DNA from 3 places in the Paenibacillus wynnii genome. Region 1 is predicted to be linked to each of the others. Evidence: riboswitches for the same ligand, from Rfam matches in the RefSeq annotation. Region 1 holds a riboswitch; each other region holds the start of a gene.
What was found. Region 1 has a riboswitch for cyclic di-GMP ahead of PWYN_RS27955 (GGDEF domain-containing protein). Riboswitches for the same ligand answer to the same signal wherever they lie in the genome.
Positions count from the first base shown of each region.

Region 2: it holds a riboswitch for cyclic di-GMP, as region 1 does, so the genes downstream of both, PWYN_RS19790 (DUF6612 family protein) here and PWYN_RS27955 (GGDEF domain-containing protein) in region 1, are expected to answer to the same signal.
Region 3: it holds a riboswitch for cyclic di-GMP, as region 1 does, so the genes downstream of both, PWYN_RS29270 (LPXTG cell wall anchor domain-containing protein) here and PWYN_RS27955 (GGDEF domain-containing protein) in region 1, are expected to answer to the same signal.

Region 1 is NZ_JQCR01000002.1:1,415,323-1,418,494, forward strand. Features, by position in the region: gene PWYN_RS08875 (MFS transporter) at 1-302, opposite strand, end outside; gene PWYN_RS08880 (MarR family winged helix-turn-helix transcriptional regulator) at 776-1,243, shown strand; cyclic di-GMP riboswitch class I at 1,448-1,531, shown strand; gene PWYN_RS27955 (GGDEF domain-containing protein) at 1,641-2,771, shown strand; gene PWYN_RS08890 (GGDEF domain-containing protein) at 2,752-3,172, shown strand, end outside.
Region 2 is NZ_JQCR01000003.1:947,651-950,822, reverse strand. Features, by position in the region: gene PWYN_RS19795 (IS1182 family transposase) at 1-264, opposite strand, end outside; gene PWYN_RS19790 (DUF6612 family protein) at 614-1,492, opposite strand; cyclic di-GMP riboswitch class I at 1,603-1,694, opposite strand; gene PWYN_RS28285 (glycoside hydrolase family 76 protein) at 2,255-3,172, opposite strand, start outside.
Region 3 is NZ_JQCR01000003.1:202,190-205,361, reverse strand. Features, by position in the region: gene PWYN_RS29270 (LPXTG cell wall anchor domain-containing protein) at 1-1,212, opposite strand, end outside; cyclic di-GMP riboswitch class II at 1,240-1,324, opposite strand; gene PWYN_RS16135 (GH36-type glycosyl hydrolase domain-containing protein) at 2,130-3,172, opposite strand, start outside.

The DNA.
Region 1 (3,172 bases):
GTAAGCACTGCCGGCATTCCAGCAATAATACGTAAACCGGCCTCCATTTCATGTCTAAAGGATTGTTGTTTTTGCAGCTTATCTACGGTTGTATCCCGATTTTCCAGTTTGAAAGCCCCCTTATGAGGAAGTCCCAGCAAGATTACCGCAGAAATAAGATAGGTAACCGAATCAATAAGATAACACGCCGAGATGCCGAACCCGGCAACCAGCAAGCCCCCAAGTGCGGGTCCGATGATTTTGGTAATTTGCTCTATTGAAGAGCTGAGCGCAACGGCACTGTCCATCTGTGCTTGAGGCACAAGTTCCTTAAGCTTACCGCTTCCCCTACATTGGATATTAGCTGCGCAGTAATTAATAGAACAAACGGCCTATTCGCCGATAGTTTCCCTTCCTTGTTGGCCTGATGATCTTGAAATTCTTTCATTTCCGGTCACTCCCCTGTCTCCTCAGTTCCTTATTTATCCATATTAAAACAGAGCAAGACACCCTTCATCCGTCCGCAGATGTAAGTACGACCTCTGCCAGAGGCTGAAATTGCCCTGCGTACAAGGGCGGATATGAAAGTCTTTAATTTTTTTATTATCTTTAATAATTGTTTGATTTTTAATAATTAAAAGTGTGCTCATTGTGACAAATCACATGTTCTTCTTCCATTGTTTGACGTATTGTAAAGCTATAAATAGGTTCGCTGCACAGGTGACCCTTTCAAATCAGACAATATACTACTAGCCGTGCGACGAGATCACACGATTAAAGATAAGGGTGGAGAAGCATGATACAATCCTATGAACGCGATACTCAATTAACACTGCATTTGTACCGGGTTTTTGCCAAGTCTTTCAAAAGCATCAACGAACATGCTGTTACCGGCAGCAAGATTGAAGGGTTTAATCCTACAGCTTTTGCTGTTATGGAAGTCCTCTATTACAAAGGACCCCAACCTATTCAACAGATTGGCGCCAAGCTTCTGCTGCAAAGCGGAAATGTTACCTATGTAATTGACAAGCTGGAAGAACGCGGGTATCTTCAACGCAAGCCTTGCCCAAGTGACCGCCGTGTAATCTTTGCGGAATTAACTACAGAAGGCGAACGACTGATGAATGAGATGTATCCGAAATATTCGGAGCGCATCCACCTTGCCTTTAGCGGCCTAAGTGATGAAGAGAAGGAACAAATGATCATTCTGCTCAAAAAGATGGGCCTGCAGGCTGAAAAACTCTCTCCGCTTCCACGCAAATAGTAGATTGGAATTCAAAACAGCAAGTCTCCCAATACGAGACTTGCTGTTTTTTTATTACGCAAAAAACTTTCGTATTTTTTCGCAGCTTAAACATAGATCCTAGTTAAATAGAAAAATATTAGGTCTAAATACCTTTATTTATAAGACTATAGTATTGTATTTTCAGATAAAACAACCGATAATCTAAGTAGAACATACCAAAATAAAAGAAAAGAGCAAACCCGTGGAAACACGGGGACGCAAAGCTACAGGGGCTACAGCGTAAAGCTATGCCAGCCAGTTACCTTTTGAGATCTTAGATCTCGGGGTGTGTTTTTTTATTTTTCAACATTACAATCTTGTATGGCGGCTTGATAGTTTTGGATAGTGAATAATCAAAAAAAGCGGTGATTGACTTATGGTGAGCATAACCCTCCAGAAAAAAAACAAAATTTTGAATAGGTGGGTACTTTATCTCTTTTGGTTGATGGCCGGGCTTATCCTTATTGCCGGGTTAATCTTCCACCTGTTGGCAAGCGAGGTAGCGAATAAGGAATCTGAGGCTATCTTTCTACCTACCATATTAGTTTCAACTACAGCCTTTGGGATATCTTTATTACTTGCTGAATTGGCACTGCGTTATATCAAAGTTAATCTAGATTTCATCCTCATCTCACTTGGATTTGTGTTTGCCATTGTAGTTATGCTCACCTTCGGCACTCGAATTAATGGATTGTACATCGCACTCGACATTCCTATCATCATTTCTATTCTTTATTTTAGACGCTCTAGGCTTTGGTTTGCTTCTGTCATGTCTTTGATTTGTTATTTTATTTTGTATAGCTTTGTAGAAACGTTGCGCCAGCAAGTCATGATTTATGACTTATTTACGATCATGGGTATGATTATGGGTACGAGCCTTATTGGGGAAATGATACTGCGAAGAGGTGTGGAGCTTATAGCTGCTCTGGAACGTGCCGTACGTTCTGAAGTAGAGGCGTTCGCCGATTCAATTGCCGTTGAGAATCAATCGAAATATGATCATTTGACGGGTCTTACCAATTATGTAACTTTCCAAGACTACATGGTCTCTCTTATTGAGCAGCATGAGCGTTACGGGCTTCCTTTATGTCTTGCTGTAATGGATCTTGATAATTTCAAGAACATTAACGATACGTACGGCCATTGTGAGGGAGACATGGTGCTACGTGAGACAGCTCAGCTATTACTTGCTGCAATCTCCAGTGAAGATGTTGCGGTACGCTACGGTGGAGAGGAGTTCGTGCTCATCCTGACAGGGAAAACAATAGATCAAAGCCTTCAACTGCTAGAACAAATTCGAGTACAAGTATCTCAACTGCGTTTGGGCTCTATTGATAATCATAAGATAACAGTAAGTATGGGTATCGTTCAATATCAGAGGGGTATGGGAAAGGATGATCTGTTCAGATCAGCGGACGCTCTGATGTACGAAGCTAAGCGGACGGGTAAGAATCGTATTCAAGTCCTTTGGAATGGAGTGTCGGGTTATGATCAGAATTTTTCTTAATACCTCTCAGAAGTTAAGTGATTGGAATCGTAAAATAAGAACGTTATATTGGCTGGTTGGACTATTAATGTTCTTAGCTACTATTGGAACATGGCCTTTCGCCATACAACAACATTCTACGATCCATCACCTATTGAAATACATTTTACTTCAAAATGGCATTCTACTCGGGATTTTATTGCTAGCTGAGCTTGTCTATCATCTCGATAAGCGGTGGCAGGATTATGCAATCATCTCCATCGGTTCCGGATTCGCTGCATTGATTCAAGCGATGGCCCCAATCGATGTCTCGGGCGTCCAAATTGTGGTTGTTCTGCCCATTCTCTCCTCCGTCCTCTACTTTCAATATCGAAAAGTGTTATTCGCATGTTTCAGTACATTGTTGCCATATCTGGCCATTA
Region 2 (3,172 bases), on a different contig from region 1:
CCACATAAAGGGAATATTCTCCCGTACCGCTTTGGCAATTTGGCGAGACGAATAGATTTGCTGGGTGTACGCGTAGATAATATCTTTGGTGAGCATTTTAGGGTGGTAGCTGTCGCGGCCGCCGCCAGGATAGGCAGCGTCAAAGATGGTGTCGTCCAGCCGATTGACGGCTGCGTTCACGACACGAACGAGGTGATTTTCCGGGATGTCTTCTTCCAGATCCATTGGCAAGCAAAGTTGGTCCATGGTATATTGAATGTACAAAGAAATCGCTCCTTTTGAATGGTTGGGTGGTACCTCCATTTTACCAAAAGGGCGATTTCTTTTTGTGATTTTAAAGAAGATTGTAGAAACTTTTTCTGCTCAAAGCAGCGGAGAGGACGGACTGATTGCGGAAAAGCGGTAGCGGTCGCCTTGGTCTCCGGATTTTTACCGCTAAGGGAAATAAATAAAATCTGGAGAGCACAGCGATTGGAGCAACGGTCCGTTCGCGGAGCGTCCACACCACGTACACAAGTCAATCCGACTCAAAAACAGCGGGGCGGTCCCAAGCAGCCATTTCATGGCTTATGGGACAGCCCCTTTTAGCTTATCAAATGTATTAGGACTCTTCCTATTCTAACTCGGCGGGTTTTACAACTACTGCCACTTTGTTGTGATTGGAATACTTGGCTTCTATTTTTGTATTGTGTGTATCTTTTTCACCGTCTACAACTAGCGAATAACTCAAATTCACTGTTAGCTTTTCCGTCTGCCAAGTTTTCTTATTGGCGTATAGTTTCCACGTTACACTTTTGGGTTGAATCGTCCCAGAGTCCATAACAATGTCTTGGTCATAGAGTTCGATTAACATCTTTGCTGCCTTAGGTTCGGTTATCGTAAATTGGAGAACCGTCTGTGATCCGACATCGGACACTTTCATAGATTTTTTATAATTTTTGACTGAATCAAGCATAGATGCGGGATCAAATTGACCTTTAGTGTATAGGGCATCCCAATCCAGCTTGTCTGCCAGCACCCAATACTGTGCATCGGGATCAATCGGCTCTTCACCACTTTCACCCGTTACATCATCTTCAGAAACGGTAGTCTCGTCTTCGTTTTGCTCAATTAACATGCTTCCGTCTAACAACTGATAAAATTCTTTATCGTTGGCATATAGATCGAAAGATGATTCTGTTCCAAAATACTTGAGTTCATTAGTACCCGTTGCGGAGAATTTTGGCAGACGGTTAATGTCTATGTCGAGCGTGTTAGAAACAGAAAAACTCATCCCACTTGTTTGTATATCCAGTTTTTTATTCGAATTCAGGTGATAGCTCTTTAAAGTCTTAGATGATGCCGTTAGCTTGCCAATCACTTGATCTACGGTGAGTGGTTTGGCGGAAGCTGCAGACGCAACCTCCGATTGGGACATCCAGCCTGTATTTCCGGTCAACAACATTGCCCCCGCAATTATTCCTGTGCAAACCGCTTTCCAATTCCTCTTCAAAATCATTTCCCCTCTCGTATCTCGCGATCACGTAACGCCGTAGAAAGGCTGAAACCATAAAAAAGCTCCGGACAGACTTAAGTCCATCGGAGCTATCTTTAAGCTACCCCTTTGGCGGCCTGGCAATCATAGCCTTCTATTAGTTGGCTTTAGACCCATGGCTTTGTGTCATCATCTTTCGATGATTTTACCTTTAACGCGGATATTCATTTTTTTTAGTATTAAATTGCAGGACGTTTGTCCCTTTTTTACTTTAACATGGTTGCAATTTCCTGTAAACGATCTTCTTCCGATTCTCAAGACCTACTTTACTGTCATAAATTTCTAATAAAACTCTCCATCATCACCTTGTACACGAGCATTTAATATCATGCAATTTGCTTCATCAAATTTATGACTTCACCATCAGCACCACATCTTCACTTATAGGATCATTCTCACTTAGAATCCAGTGCTCTGTTTTCGTGATATGAACACTAATGAAACTAAAATAAAGGCAACAAACAAGAGAACTTTGTTCTTCGAATCACTAGTTTATCTGCCATTAGTTCACCCTTCGATGTTATATGTAGATCTTTCGGAATAACGTCTTTTTTGGGGATTTCGTAAAAAAGCAAAAACTCATATGCCGTAAGCTGGGGAAAAATCCATCTTAGTGTATTCGAGTAAATCATAGGACTCTCCTGCCTACAAAAAAAGCAGAACGCATTATTACACGCCCTGCTTTTTCACAAATGCTCTTAGGATTGGGTAGAACTAGACTTACAAACCGCTGAGCAAATCAACATTCAGATAATTCGAATTCCCCTTGGAACTGTCGTACCCTAATTGGATGGTATTAGAACCTGCATTTAGAGGTATGGTGACTGTTACAGTACCATAATTTCCCCAACTCGAAGTGGAATTGAAGACCAAGTTGTTAGCGATGAACACGCCATTTACTTTTACATAACGTGAAGCATTGCCAGCGGCCGCAGCATACCGGAACGTGACGGTTTTTGAGCCAGCTGAATTCTGATTGACATAGAAATCAATAGAGGTCCCGTTGGTGTTCCATCCTCCAATGTATCCCCTACCACTAAAGCCCGGATTCGTGCTTTCATTGATCAGGCCACTGCCGCTGACCAACGTTTTTTGCGCATTTTCGGCTTCATACGCTCCGTTACCAGCAATATAACCTGTATACCCATCCGCTGGTACGAGTTGAAGAATAGAAGCGCCTGCTGCGGCAGTTAAACTTTGCACATAGGTAGAGCCCGTTGGACGAAGCCAATCACTACCGATGATATTATCCGAGGTACGGCGGTGGTTCCAAGCTTGTGTTGCATTTTGCTGAAGAAAGTTCAAATACTGAGACTGACCACCCTGCACTCGCAAACGGTTCAAGTTCCGTGCAAAAATCATCTTGAAGCCGCCCGCATCATTTACGCCTTCATACATTAGAGTCTGGGCGGACACCATTTTGTTGATGACATACTGCGCGGCATTATTGGCATCCGTGAGATAAGAGGCGTTACCTGTCGATTGGTAGAGTGAGACTGCTGCTCCGAGAAAAGTTCCGTAATTGTAGGTGAAATCCCAATCTTTTATAATCCCCATGCCAGCACCTTCGATATGGTCGTTGATCTTGCTGCTAGTCACCAGAGTTGATTTCGTCCAATTGTAGATTTGCGTTGCTTT
Region 3 (3,172 bases), on a different contig from region 1:
CATCATATAGGTATTGATTGGACTAGATTCACCCGTTTGCGGTAAGCTGCCCAGAGGTGTTGGATCTTCCAATACCACCTGTTCTTCATCTATTACTTGTTCTTCAACTTTCACTTGATCAGGAGTATCCGTACCTTCTTCGGTGCCAGGGCCAAGAGGAATTGGGTCTTCAATGACTTCGACTGTTCCAGGACCCTGTGGAACCGGGTCTTCAATGACTTCGACTGTTCCAGGACCCTGTGGAACCGGATCTACAATGACTTCGACTGTTCCAGGACCCTGTGGAACCGGATCTACAATGACTTCGACTGTTCCAGGACCCTGTGGAACCGGATCTACAATGACTTCGACTGTTCCAGGACCTAAAGGAATCTGATCATCTACGATGATAATCGGCGATGGCGATGGTGATTGTGATGGTGATTCAGTTTCTGTTGTTGGCGATGGCGATGGCGATGGTGATGGTGATTCAGTTTCTGTTGTTGGCGATGGTGATTGTGATGGTGATTCAGTTTCTGTTGTTGGCGATGGTGATGGTGATGGTGATTCAGTTTCTGTTGTTGGCGATGGTGATGGTGATGGTGATTCAGTTTCTGTTGTTGGCGATGGTGATGGTGATGGTGATGGTGATTCAGTTTCTGTTGTTGGTGATGGTGATGGTGATGGCGATTCAGTTTCTGTTGTTGGCGATGGTGATGGTGATGGTGATTCAGTTTCTGTTGTTGGCGATGGCGATGGTGATGGTGATTCAGTTTCTGTTGTTGGCGATGGTGATGGTGATGGTGATGGTGATGGCGTTGGTGTTACACACTTTACGATCTCTATCATGCCACTCCAAAGCTCACCTGTTCCTGGGTGCCCGGTAATTTGATAAGCCTTGAACATATAATTCCCAACAATATTATTGGGATTGTATGATAACGTTTGTGTTATACCCGAATTAAGCGGACCAACCGTACCTGTCGCAATAATGGCTCCAGCTTTCGGGTTTCCGGTTGTAGCATAATACAATTCCCAAGTCACTTCTCCAATCATATTACCCGATCCATGATTTTGAACATCTGCTTTCACAATAGAACATTCTCCATTAGAAGTGGTAAATACAAGTGAAGATTTATCCCAGCTATCACCCTTATCCTTACCCCCTGCAAAAACGGGCGACCCAATACCCATAACTAACAAACACGCCAGTAAGACACTCAAAATCCTCATGTTATTATCTCCTCTCAGATACACTGCTTCTAAGAGGGCCGGTTACACTACCAGCTCCGTATAACCCAAGTGTCCAAGTAAAGGATTATACATCATCGCTTCCCTAATTTTCTTTCATTACAAAGATTTCGAGCATCATACCCCCTTTAGAAACTGAAGAACATCTCCGAATTGAATTTTCTACAAAATAACTCTTTTTTCGACATTTCGAGATAACAATAAAGGGATAAAACTTTTGCATCACACCTTTCGAGCAAGGTTTGCCTGCATGATAAAAGTCATATCCCAAATTAATTATATGAGCGATATTACCTATTCTTAATGTAAATCTATCGCTCTTTATCTATATCGTCAATATTTTTATTTTTAATTAATTTTTTTTACAATTCAATGATTTTAGTTTTAAATTTTTCCTCAGTTAGTAGAGTTAGATACGCTCCCGACCCTTGATGACACAGGTTTTTTCAATCTTTATATGACCGATATAACTCTAAACATAAGCTCTTTCTCTTCTTAATATCATTACCAAATAAACCATTTAATTAATCTATATCTTCAATTCCCCTAATCTAAAAAACTGATATCTAACAAATCCACAATAGTTTTACATGAAAAATTGCATAATGTTACTTTTTTGTTCACAAAGCCACAATCTTAACAACGTTTTTAAGTTTCATCTAAATCTAGTAATTGATTGGAGAATAAATCCTATATCCCACTTAAATTCGCCATTTTTCGAGCTATGGGGATGGATAGACTCCTGACCCATATGATGCTGCACATTAACCAAAACTCCAGACTTTCCCGTATGAGGTATAAAAGATAACAAAAAATACGGCATTTCTGCCGTTTTTTTGTTCATGATTAAAGTTATGCATAGATTTACTTCGAGACTATGGATCTATTTGCCAACAATCTTACTTATAGATTTCTATGATATTTGTAGTCGTTACACGTACACGCTCGAACTCTTCCCGGCCAATCCGTAATCCACCTTTGCGGTAGCGATTCGTTGTGGTCTCCGAGGCCATATCCTGACCGTTAATGCGAACTCGTGCTTCATCACTATTTAAATGATAGACAAATTGGACTGAAGCTCCCGCAAATTCGTAGTCAAAACGCAGTCCATCTAAGGTTTTCGGTAACACCGGGTCGAGGATCAAGTCGCCTGCCTCTTGGCGGATGCCCAGAGTATTCGTAATTAATTGATTCATATAGATCCCCGGACCGCTCGAATAAATTTTCCAGCCCCCTTTTACCGGCACCGTTCCGCTTCGCAACTCATCAAATCTCTCTTGTGCTTCGTAGCGTGTGTTGAACTTGCCATCGGAGCTGCTAAAGTATGCATTGCTTTGCCTCAGGTCAGCATTGGGAACAACATCCTGAATGCCAATAGGATTGATCTGCGCGAGTCCGCTCCACACTTCTTCACCTTTACCCAGCTTAGCCATGGCTTCAATATATCGAATATGTGCATGCACATATTGCAGTCCGATCTCTCGACCGAAATTTGCAGCTTGTTCCGCTCGTTTAAAGTGGGTGCTTACACCCCCTGCATACTCAGCAGGTCGATTCATCAGCCTTACACCGTCCGGGCAGAACAGTTTATCACGTATGATGTCATAATGTGCCGCCGCTTGTTCAGGTGTCAACAGCTCACTAATCATACTGCGTGTCATAGGCAGCAGCCTATAGTGGATACCTGTCTCTGTATCGCTTGGATGGACCATTAATTTCACCTGATCAGGATTCTCCATGTACAGAAAACCCGGTATAACTTCGGTCTGGAGCATGTAGCGGTTAAAATCCGAGCGGATTCCATCTGCTAGACTACGCAAATCAGCCGCTATAAGAGGATCGACAGCATTCATCATTTCCGAAAATTGATTAAAGCTCTGATAGGTTAACGCTACGGTCCAACTGCTGACCATATACTGCTTCAGTTGAGCATTTGCGGGCT